Linked DNA regions of Sinorhizobium fredii NGR234. Each later gene encodes a partner of the first gene's protein in a complex. Links are inferred from orthologs where the notes say so. Each region holds a gene or a part of one and is shown on either strand. Other genes may lie near its edges. The genes, in order: trxA and NGR_RS10475.

Region 1 (9,589 bases):
ACCCGGTCCTCGCCGATGCGGTACGCCGCGTGGCGGAAGCCAATGCCGGCCAGAAGATCACCGTCTTCGAAATCCTGACGGCGGTCACCTTCGTCCTGTTCGCCGAGCATCCGGCCGATGTCGTGATCCTCGAGGTCGGTCTTGGCGGTCGCTTCGATGCGACCAACGTCATCGCCCGGCCGGCCGTTTCCGTCATCATGCCGATCTCGCTCGACCACCAGGCCTATCTCGGCGACCGGGTCGAACTGATCGCCGCGGAAAAGGCCGGAATCATGAAGCGCGGCTGCCCGGTGGTGATCGGCCATCAGGAGGAAGACGGCGTGCGCGACGTGCTCGTCGATACCGCCGAACGGCTCGGCTGCCCGACGTCCGTCTACGGTCAGGATTTCATGGCGCATGAAGAGTTCGGCAGGCTGATCTTCCAGGACGAGAACGGGCTTGCCGACCTGCCGCTGCCGCGCCTGCCGGGCCGGCACCAATATGCCAATGCCGCGGCGGCGATCCGTGCCGTCCGGGCGGCCGGATTCGACGTTCCCGAGGCGGCGATCGAGAAGGGCCTGGCGGGCGTCGAGTGGCCGGGGCGGCTGCAGCGTCTTGCCGGCGGCAAGCTCGCGCACTACGGGCCGCCGGCCGCCGAAATCTGGATCGACGGCGGCCACAATCCCGGCGCCGGCCAGGTGATCGCCGAAGCGATGGCCACATTCGAGGAGCGTGATCCGCGGCCGCTCTTCCTGATCATCGGCATGATCAACACCAAGGATCCGGTCGGCTATTTCAAGGCCTTCCTCGATCTCGCCGAGCAGGTCTTCACCGTGCCGATTCACGGATCGGATGCGGGACTCGATCCGGTCGCACTGGCCGCCGATGCCGCCGCCGCAGGCTTGGAGGCGAATGCCACATCCTCGGTTGCGGAAGCACTCGGCCTTATAGCCGAACTGACCGAAGAGGATCCCGGGCCGCCACGCATCCTGATCGGCGGTTCCCTCTATCTCGTCGGCGATGTGCTTTCCGACAACGGCACGCCACCTCGGTAGAGGTGATAGGGCGCAGCCACCCTCCGGCGTCATCCTCGGGCTTGACCCGAGGATCGATCCTGCCAGCATTCCAGCAATCAAACGCACAGGATTTTGCTGAGTATTCACTGAGTCGATGATTCGACCATTCGTGGCATCGCACAACGGTTATGCCGGAGCCGGCGCTTGCGCCTGGATCCTCGGGTCAAGCCCGAGGATGACGATGCCAAGCGAGAGATTACCGGGCCGACAAGGGCAACCGCAAGTGCGGCCAAAAAAAGCCCGGGCAAAGCCGGGCTCTTTCAGGTCTTGCTTGCGCCGCGCTTCAAGCCGAGGCGTTGGAAATCCACGAGCTCAGCGCCGTCTTCGGCGCCGCGCCGACCTTGATGTCGGCGACTTCGCCGGCCTTGAACAGGGCGAGCGTCGGGATCGAGCGGACGCCGTACTGGGCCGCCAGTTCAGGGTTTTCATCGATATTGAGCTTGGCAACCTTGACTTTGCCGGCAAGCTCGGTGGCGATCTCTTCGAGGCTCGGTGCGATCATTTTGCACGGGCCGCACCATTCGGCCCAGAAGTCGACGACGACCGGCTCGGCGGAATTCAGGACTTCTTTCTGAAAATTGGACGCATCGACTTTTACAGTTGCCATCGGCTGCTCCTTCGGAATGGCATTGTCCAGATGTTGTGCCTCATGTGAGGCCTCGCCACCGGATTTTCAATATCGTGTATCTCACTTTGTCGCGAGCTCTTCAAGGCTCCGATCCAGCATCGTGTCGGGAAGCACCCGGACGGCCGGACCCTCCGTGAAGATCAGCACTGAGCGGAATTGCTTGCCGGGATAGAGCGGCTTCAGCAGATCACGGTAGATGGCGAGCTGCCGTCGGTAGACGGACGGAACGTCGTCGACCGAGGCCGGCACGTCGCGATTGGTCTTGTAATCGGCGATCGTCACCGTGTCGCCGGCAATCGCCAGGCGGTCGAGGCGGCCGGATATTGCGAACTCCTGGCTCCCGAGCTTGAGCGTTCCCATGACGGAGACTTCGGCTCGGCTCTGTTCGCCGAAGAGCGGCTGCAGTTCCGTATGATCGAGCACATCCATTACGGCGGCGGTCAGCGCCCGCCGCTCCGTCTCCGGCCAGCCCGGCACGGCGCGCCCAAGGTAGCGTTCCGCCGCCTCCCGGCGCTTAGCCTCCTCGATCGTCGGGAGCACCTGCAGCAGCCGGTGCAGGATGGCGCCGCGCAGCATCGAGAATTTGGGCGTGGCCTGCTCGGCAAAGAGCGCCGAGCCGACGATCGCCTCCCGGTCCGGATCGTCGATGGCGACGCTGGTACCAGAAGGGGCGAGCGGCCGCGGCAGGCGGCGCGGCGGCGGCAAGGGCGTGAAGAGCGCCGGCGGCAGGATCGACGCAGCCGCGTCCGGCTTGCTCTTTGCGTCGCCACTCTCCGGGATGGTTACCGGCACAGGCGCTTCACGCCAGGCATGGCCCGTCCATTCTTCGCCGCCGGCTGAAAAGTCCGTCGGCACCGCCCTGCCTTTCGGATCGTGCGCCAGCGTCCCCTGGACCATGGCATGCCAGGTATCGAGGTTCTGCCGCTGGCCGCGATAACCGCAGACGATCAGCCGATCCGCCGCCCGTGTCATGCCGACATAGAGGAGGCGGCGATACTCTTCCTCCGCCAGCCGCTTCAGCCGCTCGTTGTCGGCGGCGATCAGCGAATTGGACGCCGAGCCGGGCGCCCGCCAGACCGGCACGATGACCGGAGCGCCGCCGGCCTGCGGCTTCTCCAGGAGGCGCAGGTCCGAGACCTGCTGGCGTACGAATGCCTCGCCGCCGCCGTCGACCAGGAAGACCACCGGTGCCTCGAGCCCCTTGGCGGCGTGCACGGTCATGACGCGCACCTCGTCGCGTTCCTTGTCCTGCTCGCGCTTGACGGTCGGCGCTTCGATCTCGAGCGTCGAGATGAAGGCCTGCAGGCCGGGCAGGCCGCTCCGCTCGTGGTCGAGCGCGAAGGTGAGGAATTCGTCGAGAATGTCGCTGACCTCGCTGCCGAGCCGCGCCAGGAAGGCACGTCGGCCGCCATGGGCGCCGAGCACCCGGGCGTAGAAGTCGTGCGGCAGCAGATCGCGGGCAAGTTCGCCATAGCCGGCGAGGATCCGCACGACGCGGCAATATCGGCTTTTTTCCTCCGCACCGAGCTGCTGCAGCCGCTGCCAGAGGCTTTCGCCCTCCGCCCGCCGCGCCGCCAGGTCGAAGACGTCGTCCTCGCCGAGATTGACGAGCGGGCTTTTCAGCAGTGCGGCGAGCGACAGGTCATCTTCGGGCAGGAGCACGAAGCGGCCGAGCGCCAGGAGATCCTGGATGGCGATGTGGTTGGTCAGTACCAGCCTGTCGGCACCGGCGACTGGAATGTTGCCGCGGCGCTTCAGCGCCCGCGTCAGCGCGTTGACGAAGGCATCGCGCTTGCGCACCAGCACGATGACGTCGCCGGGCCGCATCGGCCGCCGGACGCCCTTCTCGATCACGGTCTCCTTGCCGATCCAGTCTTCGAGCACGGCCGCGATCCGCCGGGCGAGAATGTTGACCGGGGCCCGCTCGGGCGTCGCGTCGAAGGGTGCCGTCCAGTCGTCTTCGGAGGTGGTCGGCTCGGGCGCGATGATGTCCCAGATGTCGACCGCTCCGGGGTGGCCGATGCGGTTCGAGGCATGGACGATTGCCTCGTTCCTGGCGCTCAGGCCTTTGGCATTGCCCGGGTTGGCAAAGACCGTGTCGACTGCGGAAAGCACGTCGAGGGTGGAGCGGAAGGAGAGCTGCAGCCGGATCGGGCTGAAATACTTGTTGCCGGCGCGGACCCGACGCTCGGTCAGCACGCTTTCGCGCGAAAAGCGCTCCGGCCGAGCGCCCTGGAAGGAATAGATCGACTGCTTCTCGTCGCCGACCGCAAAGATCGTCCGGTCGTCGGCCCGCGCTGTTTCGCCGGCGAAGAAATCGGCGGCGAGCGCCTGGATGATCGTCCATTGCGCCGGGCTGGTGTCCTGCGCCTCGTCGACGAGGATATGGTCGATGCCCTGGTCGAGCTTGTAGTGGACCCAGGCGCCGACGTCGCTGCGCGAAAGCAGCGCGGCCGTGCGGTTGATCAGGTCCTCGAAATCGAGCTGGCTGCGCCGCTTCTTGAGGTCTTCGTAATCCCCGTTGAGCCTTTCCGCGAGGATCAGTGCCGCCCGCGTCGCCTCATACATGCGCACGATGCTGAGGCGATCGGCAGTTGAGACGATGTGTTGGCGTGCTTCGTCGATCAGCGGTGCGAGATGCGGCGCCTGCGCCAGCATCGCCTTGTTGAAGAAGGCAGACTCGGCCTTCGGCTTGCCGCCGCCGTTGAAGAACACGCTCAGCAGCGAGGCGAAGCGCTCCTCCGCGTCCTTGACCTTGCAGGCTGCCTTCAGGCCCTCGGCGATTTCGACGGGTTTCGCGCCGCCGAGGCTGAGCGCGAGCCCGATATATTGCTCAAGCGCAGCGCCGTTCAGACCGGCCAGCGGCCAGGCGCCGGCCATGACGCTCTCGGCCGATTCCGTCGGAGCAAGGCCAAGCGCCGCACGCAGTTGCCGTTCGCGCCCGCTTTGCGCGGAGGCGTGGTCGAGAAAGGCCTGGATGGGCGCGCGGTTTGCGACGATCGCCTGAAGCAGTTTTTCAAGGCCGGTATCGTCGGCGAGATCGAGGACCGTTGCGAAGGCCTCGGCAAGCTCGGTCTCGCCCTCGGCGGCCGTCGCGCTCAGCAGGGCGCGGCGCGCATCGGCAAGCAACACAGCCGCGGCACGATCGTCGAGGACCGAAAAATGTCCCGCCACGTTGGCTTCGAGCGGAAATTGGTGCAGCAAGGCCTCGGAGAAGGCGTGGATCGTCTGGATCTTCAGCCCGCCGGGCGTTTCGAGCGCCTTTGCAAAAAGCCGCCGGGCTTCGTGGATCTTCGCAAGGGGAGGCCGTTTGCCCTCGATCGTCTCGATCCGTTTTTCAAGCGCGGCATCATCGAGCGTCGCCCATTCGGCGAGGCGCTCGAAGATGCGGTTCGACATCTCGGAAGCCGCCGCCTTCGTATAGGTCAGGCAGAGGATCGCGGATGGCCGGCACCCGGCGAGCAGCAGCCGGATGACCCGCTGCGTCAGCACATGCGTCTTGCCGGAGCCGGCATTGGCCGACACCCAGGCCGATCGGGCCGGGTCGGAGGCGAGCGACTGGCGCTCCGTCGTCCAGTCGAGCCACGCCTTGGGCGTCCTCTCCTCCGTCCCGAAGGTGTCATTCCTCATCGTCGTCCTCCCCGTCGGCCGTCGCCCATTCCGCGACGCGTGCCAGGTGGTCGTATTCACCGCCGTAGTCCCGTTCCTTCTGGACGATCAGGCGCGAGGCGAAGCCGTATTTTCCGCTGGTCAGCGCGGCGAGCAGCTTCCTCAGTTCGGCAAGCGATTCCTCTGCCAGTTGCTCGGCGGTTTTGGTCTCCCTCGACTTGCTGTTCTCGTTGTTGACCGTGTCGACGGCAAAGCGGCTGCCGGGCTTGAGGCGAACATAGCGCAGCGCATGCGGCCGGGCCGGCCCGATCGTGCCGAAGGCGCCCGCCTTGAGCGCCGCCGCCTCGAGCGCGAGCTGCGGGTCGAGCAGCGCCCGCGCTTCCTTCGCCGAAGGGCTGGAGCCCGTCTTGTAATCGATGATGTCGACCGTACCGTTCGCCAGCCGGTCGAGCCGATCGGCGATCCCGGTCAGTCTGATGTCCGAGACACCGACATCCATCGCGGCAGGAGCCTCGGTGAAGGACCTGACGATCGTGTGCCGGCGCTCCCGCTCCCAGGAAAGAAACGCCCTTGCCACCGCCTCGAAGCGCGGCCGCCAGATCGTGTCGATGTGAGCCGGGAGTTGCTCCTCGTCGAAGGCTTCCCGGATCAGTCGCACCATCGCCTCTTCCCCATCGCCGGAGGCGGGGTCGAAACCGCCCTTGACGAAGCGGTCGACGATCCGGTGGTAGAGCAGGCCGCGTTCGGCGGCGCCCGGATCACGGTTGAAGGAATCGATCGGCTCCAGCCGCAAGATGCGGCGCGCATAGATGGAATAGGGGTCGCGGCGAAGCTTGGTCACCTCGCTGAAGGAGTATTTGCGTGGCTGCAACTCGACTGGCGGCTTCGGCTGCGGCCGCTCGCTGAGCGGCTGGCGCTCGCCGCCGTCTAGGATGCGCATCCAGTGAAGATAGCTGGCGCCATTCGCCTTGAGCTGTTCGGTCAAAGTTTTGCCGCCAAGCGCCTGCAGCCGCTGCACCCATCGCGAGGCGACGGTCGGCGCGGAGCCCTGGCGCATGGAGCGGGAAAGAATCAGACGGCGCGTTCCGCAGGCCATCTGGAAATCATGGGCGAGCTGACCGATGCGCCGCTCCGGCGGTTCGAGGCCGATGCCCGACTTCATCGTCCGCGACAGGAAAGGGTCGTTGGAGGTCTGTCCCGGCCAGGTGCCCTCGTTCAGGCCGCCCAGCACGACGAGATCGACGCTTTGCAGGCGCGATTCCAGCGCCCCGAAGATGAAGACGCGCGGGTGTCGCATCGATCGCGGTTTGACCGCTTCGCTGGCGGCAAGCGCCACGACGATATCGCACCATTGCCGTCCGTCGGCCTCCATCTGCCCGTCGGTCTCGATGATGCTTCGCAGAAGCGTTGCCAATGCTTCGCCGGCTTCCGACCCCCAAAGCTCGCCGAGGCTGCCGCGCTCGTCGATGGCGACAGCCTCCAGCGCCCGACCGGTACGTTCCGCCCAGTCGGCGAGGGTCAGGACCATGGAGTGATGGCGGCCACCTTCCGACCCGCCGGCGTTGGTGCTGGTCAGCGGCTCGACGGCCGTTGAAATGCGCCCCGCAAGTGCCCGTGCGCGGGCGATATCGCCTTGATCGATGCCGCGGCGCCAAGGTCTCGGGTGCCGCTCGGTGCGCTGCCTGGCGAGTGCCTTGTCGAGCACGGCTTCGAGGCCGGAGATATCGGAAAGGTCGGTGCCGCCGCGCAGCGCCAGAAGCTCCAGCACGTCGGCCGCCCGCCGGGTATCTACGGCCGTCTGGCCGAAGCGGGCGAGCGGATGCTTGAGCAGCGCCACCAGGGCCACCGGATCGTCGGGTCTGAGGGTCGCCTCGATCAGCAGCCGCGCCAGCGCGCCAGCCGACGTCGCCGAGAGCGGCACGCCGGCGGAGTCATCGGCTTCGATGCCGAACCGGGCGAGTTCCGCCCCGACGCGCCGCGCCAGTCCCCGATCCGGAGTGATCAGCGCCGCCTGGCTCTCTTCGTCGCCTTCGAGCGCCAGCCGCAGCGCAATGGCGATCGCGGCCGCCTCCTCGCGCTCGTTCGCCGCCTCGATCAGCGCCACGTCGGCGAAGGCCGCAAGGAGCTTCTCCGGCTCGAAACCGCCGCGCGCCTCAGTCCAGCCGTCAGTGGCCTCGGCCGGGAGCAGCGCCCGCGAAAGCACCGCGCCGCGATAACCGAGGTCATCGTCGAGCGATCCCAAAACCGGCACGTCGAGACGTTCGATGCGCATGCGCTTCAGAAAGCGGTGGAAGCCATACTGCGGATGGGTGCGGCTTGCCGGGCCTCTTGCAGGCGGGCCTGAAGCGGCGACCTCTGCGATAAGCTCCCATTCCGTCTCGCTCATCACGAGGTCCAGGCCGGGAAGCACGATCGTGCCGTTCGGCAGCGTCTTCACCGCGGCTATCAGGGCGGCGGTCGCGGGGATCGAGCCGGTCGAGCCGGCGATGATGATTGGCCCGCTTACCTTGCCGGCGGCAATCCGCTGTGTTTCGGCTTTGAGCATCGCGTTGCGATGCCGCGCCGGCGAGGAATGCTTGAGTTCGTCGAGCCGTTCCGGCCAATAGATCCGGGCAATCTTCAGGAAGGCCAGTGTCAATTGCCACCAGAGCGCATGCTCGCCGCCATCAAGCCCGTCGAGCGCGTCCCAGTCGAGCTCCTCCGTCTCGATCGCGTCTATCAGCTCGGCGAGATTGCGCGCCAGCCAGATGGCATCGGCCGGGCTCGCCGGCGCGATCAGCGGGCTTTCGGCATGAATGTCGAGGACCACCTGCGGCAGGCGGTTGCGCCAGGCAAGGATCAGCCGGCCGAGCTCGATCAGCCGTTGGGTGCCGGAAAGCGGCGGCGCCAGATCGAGGATCGCCGGCATCTCGGCGTCGAAGAAGCCGCTGTCATCGTCCGTCTCGCCAAGCGGGCGGATCACCGGCAGGATCGCCGAGCGGCCGCCGAGCAGGTCGACGAATTCCGAGCGCAGGACGCGGGCCGCACGCCGCGTCGGCACGAAGATCGTCACGCCGGCGAGCGCCAGCGGATCGGCCGATTCGTATTGGAAGTCCGGCGTCAGCACGCCGCCCAGGAGTTTTTCCGCCAGCGTCTTTAGGAAAGGCAGGCCGGCAGGAATCGTGAAGACGTTGGAGGCTCGTCCGGGCACCCTACCCTCCCGGTTCGAAGCGCCGGACCACGGCCTCCGCCTCCTCGATGGCGTCAGGCGTGCCGACGGTCATCCACTGGCCGTCGAGCATCAGCCCGAAGAGACGGCCTCTGTCGATCGCCCGGTCGAAATAGATATTGAGGTTGAAGGCATCGGTGGGGGCATCGGCGAACAGCCGTGAATCCATGGCGATTGCGCCCGCATAGACCACCGGATTTTCCATGCCGTCCGCGTAGCGCGTCAGCGCCCCCTCCTCGGACAGCGAAAAATCCTTCTTGCCGTTGTGCCCCGTCGTGTCCTCCAGGCGCACGCAGAGCAGCGCCATGTCCATGCGCTCCGGATCGAAGAAGGCGGCGAGCCGCTGCAGGTTGCAGGGTTGCCCGGCCTTCTCGCCGACCCAGAAGAGATCGGCATTCATCACCAGCACCGGTCCGTTGTCGAGCAGCTTCAGCCCCTTGGCAAGCCCGCCGCCGGAATTCATCAGCGCCTCACGCTCGTCCGAAACCAGGATGCGCGGCGTCTCGCGCCGGCTGAGATGGGCCTCCATCTGGTCGGCGAAGTGGTGGACGTTCACGGCGGCCTTGGTGACGCCGGCGGCCGCGAGCAGGTCCAGCACGTAGTCGATCATCGGCTTGCCGGCGATCTGGACGAGTGGCTTCGGCAGTGTGTCGGTGATCGGCCGCAGGCGGGTGCCCAGTCCGGCCGCAAGCACCATGGCATTGGTGATCGACATGATTTCCTGTCAGTTGGCTGATTCGCTAGCCAGGATTCCAGCCTTAATGCACCAATCGCGCAAGGGTGTCAGCACTTCATGCGTCAGTGCATGCTGAAGATAGCCGAAGGTGCGCGGCATGTGCTTCATGTAGCCGGGCTTGCCGTCGCGCTCTTTCAGTCGCACCCAGATGCCGGCGAGCTTGCAGTTGCGCTGCGCCGCCATGATATGCCAGTCGCGCAGGAAGGCCGTCTCGTCGAAGCTTCCGGAAGCCTTGCGCTCGGCGATGTAGGTGCCCATCAGCCTGTCTGCCAGCTCGCGGTCGATCGTGACGCGGGCGTCCTGCACCAGCGAGGCAACGTCGTAAGCCGTCGGCCCGATCATCGCGTCCTGGA
Region 2 (9,709 bases), on another replicon or contig:
CGGTGAAGGCGAAGAGCTTCATGTGCTCGACACGGTAGCCGAGGAAACGGGTGCGGCTTTCGGCGTCGCGCAGCGCCACCAGCACCTTGCCGAATTTCGAGCGGACGATGCCCGAGGTGATGACGAGCGAGACGGCGAGCGCCAGCGCGGAAGCGGCAAAGAGCGCGGCGCGGGTGGCGTCGGCCTGGATGTTGAAGCCGAGGATATCCTTGAAGTCGGTCAGCCCGTTGTTGCCGCCGAAACCCATGTCGTTGCGGAAGAAGGCAAGCAGCAGCGCATAGGTCATCGCCTGGGTGATGATCGACAGATAGACGCCGTTGACGCGCGAGCGGAAGGCGAACCAGCCGAAGACGAAGGCGATGAGGCCGGGCACCAGCACGACCATCAGCGCCGCGAACCAGAACATGTCGAAGCCGTACCAGAACCAGGGCAGTTCCTTCCAGTTGAGGAAGACCATGAAATCCGGCAGCAGGGGATTGCCGTAGGAGCCGCGCGCGCCGATCTGGCGCATCAGATACATGCCGATCGCATAGCCGCCGAGGGCGAAGAAGGCGGCGTGTCCGAGCGAGAGGATGCCGCAGAAGCCCCAGACGAGGTCGAGCGCCAGCGCTAAGAGCGCGTAGGTCAGGTACTTGCCGAACAGCGAGACCAGATAGGTCGGCACATGCAGCGGATGGTCCGGCGCGGTCAGGAGATTGAGGGCGGGAACGAGGACGGCAAGCGCCAGCAGGATCGCCACGGCGATGACGATGGTGCGGTCCAGCGATCTGATGAGGAAAGATGTGATCATGCTTCCACCGCCCGGCCCTTGAGTGCGAAGAGCCCGCGCGGCCGCTTCTGGATGAACAGGATGATCAGCACGAGCACGAGGATCTTGCCGAGCACGGCGCCGGCATAGGGCTCCAAAAACTTATTGAGGATGCCGAGCGAGAAGGCGCCGACGAGCGTGCCCCAGAGATTGCCGACGCCGCCGAAGACCACCACCATGAAGCTGTCGATGATGTAGCCCTGGCCGAGGTTCGGCGAGACGTTGTCGATCTGCGAGAGTGCCACGCCGGCCATGCCGGCAATGCCGGAGCCGAGCGCGAAGGTGAGCGCATCGACCCAGGGCGTGCGGATGCCCATGGAGGAGGCCATGCGGCGGTTCTGGGTGACCGCCCGCATCTGCAGGCCCATCGGCGTCTTCTTGAGGAGAAAGAGCAGCGCGGCGAAGACGGCGAGCGCGAAAAGGACGATCCACAGGCGGTTCCAGGTGACCGTCAGGCCGCCGAGCTCGAAGGCGCCGGACATCCAGGACGGGTTGCCGACCTCGCGATTGGTGGGGCCGAAGATCGACCGCACCGATTGCTGCAGGATCAGCGAGATGCCCCAGGTGGCCAGCAGCGTTTCGAGCGGCCGGCCATAGAGGAAGCGGATGACGCCGCGTTCCATCGCCAGCCCCACCGCGCCGGTCACCAGAAAGGCGAGCGGCAGGGCAATCGCCAGGGACCAGTCGAAAAGCGCCGGATAGGAGTCGCGCACGACCTCCTGCACCAGGAAGGTCGTATAGGCGCCGAGCATCACCATCTCGCCATGCGCCATGTTGATGATGCCCATGACGCCGAAGGTAATCGCCAGGCCGATCGCCGCGAGCAGCAGCACCGAGCCGAGCGACAGGCCGTACCAGACATTCTGGCCGGCGGCCCACAGCGCCTCAGTCTGTTCGATGCCGGCGAGCGCCGCCTCGATGTCCGGCTTCAGGGTTTCGTCGGCCGAGTTCAGCGCCGTCGAGAGGATGGAGAGGGCCTCGCGGCCACCGTTTTGCTTGAGCAGCCGCACCGCCTCCCTCTTCTCGTCGACGGGCCGGTCGGAAATCAACAGCGTTGTGGCGCGCGCCCGCTCGAGCAGGGCGCTAACCTCGGCGTCCTTCTCGGCGGCGAGCGCATTCTCGATGGCGCCGAGCGCATCGGCGTTGGGGGATTGAAGCACGGAATGCGCCGCCTTCAGGCGCTGACCGCGGTCGGGGCTGAGCAGCGTCAGGCTGCCGAGCGCGGTGCGCACGGCGCGGCGCACGCCATTGTTGACCTTGATCTTCGCAAGCGCCGCCTTCGGCGCCTCGCCGGCGCTCTCGCCGGAGATCGGGTCGATGAGCGTCAGCGACGAACCGCTTTCCTTGGTCAGGAACACCTGGCCGTCCGCCTTGCGCGCATAGAGATCGCCTTCGCCGAGCGCTTCCAAGACGGGCACGACCTTGGGATCACCTGTCTTCGCCAGCGCGGCGATATGCTCGTCCATATCGGAAAGTTTCGCCTCGCCGAGCGCGTTGACCAGGTCGCGCAATCCCTCTTGCGCGCGAAGCCCGCCGGGGATCGCGGTGAAGAGGAGCAAGGCAACCAACAGGGTTTGAAAGATTCGGTACATTGGCTTCTCGCTTGGCATCAACGGCAAGTCCCCCGTCCGAATGGAGGCCGTCGGACGGAGGGTGTTTTCATGCTATCGGTTCGTCATGAAACTCGATGCCGGGGACGGGCCGCATCCGGCCCGTCAGCGAACAATTGTTTCGTCATGAAATCACGAACCCTTGCCGCCGCACTTGCCCGTGGCGACGTTGAAGTTGCCGCACGACATCGGAGCGCGCCAATCGGAGATCAGGTCCTTGGAGTCCGGCAGGTAATCCGACCATTCGTCGCCGACGACAAGACCGGGCGTTTCCCAGACGGTCTCGAACTGGCCGTCGCCCTGGATTTCGCCGATCAGCACCGGCTTGGTGATGTGATGGTTCGGCATCATCGTCGAATAGCCGCCCGAGAGGTTCGGCACCGAGACGCCGATCATCGCGTCGAGCACCGCGTCGGTGTCGGTGGTGCCGGCCTTCTCCACCGCCTTCAGCCACATGTTGAAGCCGATATAGTGGGCTTCCATCGGGTCGTTGGTGACCCGCTTGTCGTTCTTCGTATAGGCCTTCCAGGTCTTGATGAATTCGGCATTGGCCGGGTTGTCGACCGACTGGAAATAGTTCCAGGCGGCAAGATGGCCGACGAGCGGTCCGGTATCGAGGCCGGCGAGCTCTTCCTCTCCGACCGAGAAGGCGACGACCGGAATATCCTCGGCCTTGATGCCCTGGTTGCCGAGCTCCTTGTAGAAGGGCACGTTGGCGTCGCCGTTGATCGTCGAGACGACGGCTGTCTTCTTGCCGGCCGAGCCGAACTTCTTGATGTCGGAAACGATCGTCTGCCAGTCGGAATGACCGAACGGCGTGTAGTTGATCATGATGTCCTCGGGCTTGACGCCCTTGGCGATGAGATAAGCCTCGAGGATCTTGTTGGTGGTGCGCGGATAGACGTAGTCGGTGCCGGCGAGCACCCAGCGCTCCACCTCCTCGTTCTCCATCAGGTAGTCCACGGCGGGGATCGCCTGCTGGTTCGGCGCGGCACCGGTGTAGAAGACGTTGCGCTGGCTTTCCTCACCCTCGTACTGGACGGGGTAGAAGAGGATCGAGTTCAGTTCCTCGAAGACCGGCAGCACGGATTTGCGCGACACGGAGGTCCAGCAGCCGAAGACGGCGGAAACCTTGTCGACGGAGACCAGCTCGCGCGCCTTTTCGGCAAAGAGCGGCCAGTCCGAAGCCGGGTCGACGACGACCGCCTCAAGCTTCTTGCCGAGCAGGCCGCCCTTCTTGTTCTGCTCGTCGATCAGCATCAGCATGGCGTCCTTCAACGTCGTCTCCGAGATCGCCATGGTTCCGGAAAGCGAATGAAGGATGCCGACCTTGATCGTGTCCTCGGCGGCGAAGGCGCCGTTGAACGCGGTCGTCGAAAGGACGGCAGCGAGGAATGCGCCGGTGACGCGTGCCCTGTAAGTCATCTGATTGAACCCCTCTAGCTCTGGTCGCCGCAACGGAGCGTTGGTTGTCCTTGGCCGTTGCTTGGGAGCGGGAGAGGAAAAGTGCGCAGCGGTTTTTCGCTCGCATCCCGCTCCCGTCTCTGAAAGCGATCATTGAACAAGCCCGCTGCACTGCACATACGTCATTCTACGTAGATGGCGGGGGGGAAGAAGGAAGCGGCGGGCAAAACCACGCAGGCAGATCAGACGAGGCGTTTGCCGTCCGCGTCTAGCACTCTCTCGCCGTCCTCCTTGGTGAACTCTCCCTTGTGCGTCTCAGGCAGGATATCGAGCACGACTTCGGACGGGCGGCACAGCCGAGTGCCGAGCGGCGTCACGACGAAGGGCCGGTTGATCAGGATCGGGTTCTTCAGCATCGCATCGATGAGTTGCTCGTCCGCCAGTCCCGGATCGTCAAGGCCGAGTTCCGCATAAGGCGTGCCTTTCTCGCGGATCGCCTGCCGGACGGTGAGGCCGGCGTCGGCGATCATCCGGGCGAGTTCGTCACGCGACGGCGCCTGATCGAGATATTCGATGATGGTCGGCTCGATGCCGGCGTTGCGGATCATCGCCAGCGTGTTGCGCGACGTGCCGCAAGCGGGATTGTGGTAGATCGTGGCATTCATGATTTTATCCTCATCGGGTTTGCAGGCCGCAGCAGCCAGGTCGTCAGCAAGAGCGCGGAGACCGCGCCGACCAGCTCCGCGGAGATGAATCCGGGCAGATCCGCCGGGCGGATGCCGGAGAACGTATCCGTCAGCGACCGGGCAACCGCCACGGCCGGGTTGGCAAACGAGGTCGACGCCGTGAACCAGTAGGCAGCCGTTATATAGAGGCCGACCAGCCATGGCACCGATTTCTGTTCGAAACGGATGCCGGCGAGAATGGTCGCGGCGAGCCCGAAGGTTGCCACCCATTCGGAGAACCATTGCGCTGGCCCGGTGCGCACCTTCGTCGACCATTCGAGGATCGGATGATCGAACATCAGGTGCGCCGCGATCGTGCCCAGAATGCCGCCGGCGACTTGCGCCGCTACATAGCCGACGAGGTCGCGTCGTGGCAGATTGCGGGAAAGCGCGAAAACCAGCGATACGGCCGGATTGAAATGCGCCCCGGATATGGGACCGAGAATGGTGATCAGCACGACCAGGATCGCGCCCGTGGCAAGCGTGTTTCCGAGCAGAGCGAGCGCCGTGTCCTCAGTTAGCGACGTGGCCATGATGCCGGAGCCGACGACGGTCGCGACGAGCAGCGCCGTACCCAGGCCCTCGGCGACGAGGCGGCGGGAGAGATCGAACGACGACATCAGCGCGCCTCGGACGGACGGGACGTCGCGCCTTCGAGCCGTCCGATCTCATGGAGCTTCGTCTCGAGCGCGAGCTTGTCGAGCGAGGCGATCGGCAGGGCCGCGAACACCGATATGCGGTTCTTCAAATACTTCGCCGCACGCGCGAAAGCGCGGCCCCTCTCGACATCAGGTCCCTCGACCGCAGCGGGGTCCTCGATGCCCCAATGGGCTGTCGCCGGATGCCCGATCCAGACCGGACAGGCCTCGCCGGCGGCATCGTCGCAGACCGTGAAGATGAAATCCATTTGCGGAGCACCGGGCGCGGCGAAGACGTCCCAGCTCTTCGACGAGAATCCCGTCGTGCGATAGCCGAGCGCTTCGAGCGTCTTCAGCGCCCAGGGATTAACCTCACCCCTGGGCTGGCTTCCGGCCGAAAAGGCGCGGAAGCGGCCCTTCCCCTCCACCTCGAGCATGGCTTCCGCCATGATCGAGCGGGCGGAATTGCCGGTACAGAGAAAGAGCACATTGTAGACCCGATCGTCACTCATTGGCATTTCCCCTCCATAGTTGGCGCGCAGCAGGCCGCGACCGCGGCGGCCGGTGCGCAGACTTCAGGATGTCCGGCGCAGCAGTCTTCCATAAGGAAGCGCACGAGGCTGCCCAGCGCCTCGTAATTGCCCGAATAGATGATCGATCTCGACTCGCGCTGCTGGGTGATCAGCCCGGCCCGCTCCAGCTCTTTCAGATGAAACGAGATATTGGAGGGCGAAACCCCCAGGTTCTCTGCCATCACCCCCGCGGATACCCCGTCTGCACCCGCCACCACCAGCATTCGAATGATCTTCAGGCGCGTCTCCTGCGAGAGCGCACCGAAGGCGGCAAGCGCTTGACGTTCGTCCATATTTCAATAATCCTTGAATAATTGAAACGAGGAATAATGCATATGAGCGCGCTCGACAATACGAAAATTCACAACGACGACATCTCGCTCGGGCTTCTGCTTGAGACTCTGGCTGCGGCTAGCGAGCTTCCCCTCGTGTTTCACTACGACGGTCGGCCGATCAAAGCCGGCTACCATGTGACGGAGGTCAAGGCCGGGCAGTTCGCAGGGCTCGATTGCGGCGCCAATCCGGAGGCCTGGACCGAGATCTTCGTGCAGCTTTGGGACGTCGAGGAAGACAGCAGGGCGCACATGCCGGCCGGCAAGTTCTCGGGGATCATCGGCAAGGTGTCGGATCACCTGCAACTTGCGCAATCGGCAAAGCTCACCTTCGAAGTCAGCGACGGCGTGCGTCCCATGCAGCTCTATTGCGCGTCGCTGCCAAGACTGCGCGACAACGCCGTGCATGTGGAACTCGCGCCGAGACCCGCGAGCTGCAAACCGCGCGATCGATGGCTTGCCGAGGAGGGGCGCGCGTCGGCTGCCTGCTGCGCCCCCGTCTCATCGAAGAGCGCCTGTTGTGCGTGATCGGCAGGGTCACAAATACTGGGTCACGTACGCCCAGGCATCGTGCCGGCCGTCCTCGTTGAGGATCGGCGCGGTCGCCGGTCGCATCGTCGAGGCAGGCGATGTTCCGCCAGTGACGCTTTGAAGCTTGCTTTCAAACTTTCTACATTGCATAAATTTCATGCGTCGCTTTCGCTTGCCGGGAAAATAGGCAGAGACCGGCGAGGCTACAGTAACGACGAGGCAACATGGCTGCACGCCAGCGCATCATTCCCGTTCGACGAGAATACAATCGCTGGGTCGCCAACCAGACGCTTGAAGACTATGCGCTGCGCTTCACCGCCAAGAGCGCGCGGCGGTTTTCCTCCGAGCGCATCTCGCAGACGGCGATCGGGGCGATCTCTTTCCTGGCGCTGGAGGCGATCGGCGGCGCCATCACCATGTCCTACGGCACCACCAATGCCGTGGTCGCCATAGCCGTCGCGAGCGTGATGATCCTCTTGGTCGGGCTGCCGATCAGCCGTTACGCGATCCGCCACGGCGTCGACATCGACCTTCTGACGCGCGGCGCGAGTTTCGGTTACATCGGCTCGACGATCACCTCGCTGATCTATGCGAGCTTCACCTTCATCCTCTTCGCGATCGAAGCGTCGATCATGTCCGGCGCATTGGAACTGGCGCTCGGCATACCGCTGTGGATCGGCTACATCGTCAGCGCCGTCGCGGTGATCCCGCTCGTGACCCACGGCGTCCGTCTCATCAGCAAGTTCCAGCTGATGACACAGCCCTTCTGGATCGTGCTCAACATCCTGCCGTTTGCCTTCATCGCGCTCGCCGATTGGGAAAAGGTCGGGCTCTGGCTTGCCTATGCCGGCATACACCACGCCTCCGGGCCGGCCGGCACCGTCGCGTCCTTCGATCTCGTCGAATTCGGCGCGGCCTCCGCGGTGATCTTCGCGCTGATGGCGCAGATCGGCGAGCAGGTCGACTTCCTGCGCTTCCTGCCGCCGGACGGCCAGAGGAAGCTGCATCACCGCATTGCCGTGTTTCTCGCCGGCTCCGGCTGGGTCATCGTCGGCGCGCCGAAGCTCTTGGCCGGTTCCTTCCTTGTGGTACTGGCGCTCAGTGCCGGCGTGCCCTCGACCAGGGCCGCCGATCCGGCGCAGATGTACTACACCGCCTTCGGCTATATCGTCCCGTCGGAGACGGCCGCACTCCTCTTGATGGTCGCCTTCGTCGTCGTCTCGCAGCTGAAGATCAATGTGATGAATGCCTATGCCGGGTCGCTCGCCTGGTCGAACTTCTTTTCGCGGCTCACCCATAGCCATCCGGGCCGCGTCATCTGGCTGGTCTTCAACGTGGCGATTGCGCTGCTGCTGATGGAACTCGGCATCTACCGGCTGCTCGAGGAGACGCTCGGCATCTTTTCGATCATCGCCATGGCCTGGCTCTGCACGATCTCGGCCGACCTCTTCGTCAACAAGCCGCTCGGCTTGTCCCCACCCGGCATCGAGTTCAAGCGCGCCCATCTCTACGACATCAATCCGGTGGGCCTCGGTACGATGGGCGTCTCGGCGCTGTTGGCGCTCGTCGCGCATTTCGGCGCCATGGGCGAGATCGCCGCCTCGCTCGCGCCCTATATCGCCCTCGTCACGGCCTTCGTCGTCTCGCCGCTGATCGCCTGGCGGACGGAGGGAAAATTCTATCTCGCCCGCAAGCCGCGCAAGAGCTGGCTCAGCGAAAGCGAGATCACCTGCTCGATCTGCGAACATCCGTTCGAGCCCGAGGACATGGCCTGGTGCCCGGCCTATGCGGCGCCGATCTGCTCGCTCTGCTGTTCGCTCGACAGCCGCTGCCACGACATGTGCAAGCCGAAGGCGCGGCTCAACACGCAGATCGCCACGGTCGCCAAGGCGGTCTTGCCGGAGACGGTTGTCGCAAAACTCGCCACAAGGCTCGGCCGCTATGCGATTTCGGCTGTCATCTCGATCACCGGCATCGGCATCATCCTGGCGATGATCGCCCACCAGACGACCGCCGCCTCGCCCGAGACCGCCGCCGTCGTCGAGCGAACGGTCGCCGTCGTCTTCTTCGTCTTCGCCATCCTGGCCGGCGTCGTCTCGTGGTTCTACGTGCTTGCCCATGACAGCCGTGTCGTGGCGGAGGAGGAGTCTTCCCGCCAGAACACCCTGCTCCTCAAGGAGATCGCCGCCCACAAGAAGACCGACGCGGCGCTGCAGAATGCCAAGGAGGCGGCTGAGTCCGCGAACCGGGCAAAAAGCCGCTATGTCGTCGGCTTGAGCCACGAACTGCGCACGCCGCTCAACGCCGTGCTCGGCTATGCGCAGATCCTGGAGCGCGACGAGACGATCCCGTCGTCGCGGCAGGGCGCGATCAAGGTCATCAAACGCAGCGCCGACCATCTCTCCGGGCTCATCGACGGCCTGCTCGACATCTCGAAGATCGAGGCCGGCAAGCTGCAGGTCTATTCCAACGAGATCAACATCCACGATTTCCTCGACCAGATCGTCGACATGTTCCGCCCGCAGGCGCAGGCCAAGGGCATCGGCTTCGAGCACAACCGCGGCCCAACGCTGCCGCAATATGTGAGGACCGACGAGAAGCGGCTGCGGCAGATCCTCGTCAACCTGCTGTCGAATGCGCTGAAATTCACCGATCAGGGCTTGATCCGCTTCGATATCGCCTATCGCAGCCAGGTGGCGACCTTCACGATCGAGGACAGCGGCCGCGGCATCAGCGACAAGGACCTGCCGAAGATCTTCGATCCCTTCCAGCGCGGCGACGCGGAGCATCGCATGCCTGGTCTCGGCCTCGGGCTGACGATCACGCGCCTGCTGACCCAGACGCTCGGCGGCGAAATCTCCGTCACCAGCGAGAAGGACAAGGGCACGGCTTTCAGGGTGCGGCTGATGCTTTCGGCCGTCGACCGACCGGCGGCGCTCAAGGACCCGGTGCGCAGGATCACGTCCTACAAGGGACCGCACCGCACCATCCTCGTCGTCGACGACAATGCCGACCACCGCGACCTGATGCGCGAGGTACTGGTGCCGCTCGACTTCACCGTGCTGACGGCGGCGAACGGCACCGATTGC

Evidence for each region.
Region 2: the proteins of trxA (region 1) and NGR_RS10475 are in contact, whole or in part, in an NMR structure (PDB 2IPA), measured with the Bacillus subtilis proteins. The link is inferred for Sinorhizobium fredii NGR234 from one-to-one orthologs.

The regions. Positions count from the first base shown.
Region 1 is NC_012587.1:3,570,907-3,580,495, forward strand. What follows is about bases 1-2,721. They hold trxA (thioredoxin), read right to left. Parts: upstream 1,663-2,721; coding sequence 1,339-1,662; downstream 1-1,338. Other genes in these bases: NGR_RS28015 (bifunctional folylpolyglutamate synthase/dihydrofolate synthase), read left to right, coding at 1-1,034; addA (double-strand break repair helicase AddA), read right to left, coding at 1,744-2,721. Also shown: more of addA, read right to left, coding at 2,722-5,313; double-strand break repair protein AddB, read right to left, coding at 5,303-8,482; NGR_RS28035 (nucleotidyltransferase family protein), read right to left, coding at 8,484-9,215; NGR_RS28040 (bifunctional tRNA (adenosine(37)-N6)-threonylcarbamoyltransferase complex ATPase subunit type 1 TsaE/phosphotransferase), read right to left, coding at 9,225-9,589. UniProt on the Bacillus subtilis protein: Participates in various redox reactions through the reversible oxidation of its active center dithiol to a disulfide and catalyzes dithiol-disulfide exchange reactions.
Region 2 is NC_012586.1:2,233,438-2,243,146, forward strand. Bases 3,933-6,773 are described here. They hold NGR_RS10475 (arsenate reductase ArsC), read right to left. Parts: upstream 5,698-6,773; coding sequence 5,167-5,697; downstream 3,933-5,166. Other genes in these bases: arsC (arsenate reductase (glutaredoxin)), read right to left, coding at 4,065-4,487; NGR_RS10470 (aquaporin), read right to left, coding at 4,484-5,167; NGR_RS10480 (ArsR/SmtB family transcription factor), read right to left, coding at 5,694-6,050; NGR_RS10485 (DUF6428 family protein), read left to right, coding at 6,093-6,617. Outside these bases: urea ABC transporter permease subunit UrtC, read right to left, coding at 1-790; urea ABC transporter permease subunit UrtB, read right to left, coding at 787-2,400; urtA (urea ABC transporter substrate-binding protein), read right to left, coding at 2,551-3,843; NGR_RS10490 (hybrid sensor histidine kinase/response regulator), read left to right, coding at 6,845-9,709. UniProt on the Bacillus subtilis protein: Catalyzes the reduction of arsenate [As(V)] to arsenite [As(III)]. In vitro, can dephosphorylate para-nitrophenyl phosphate (pNPP).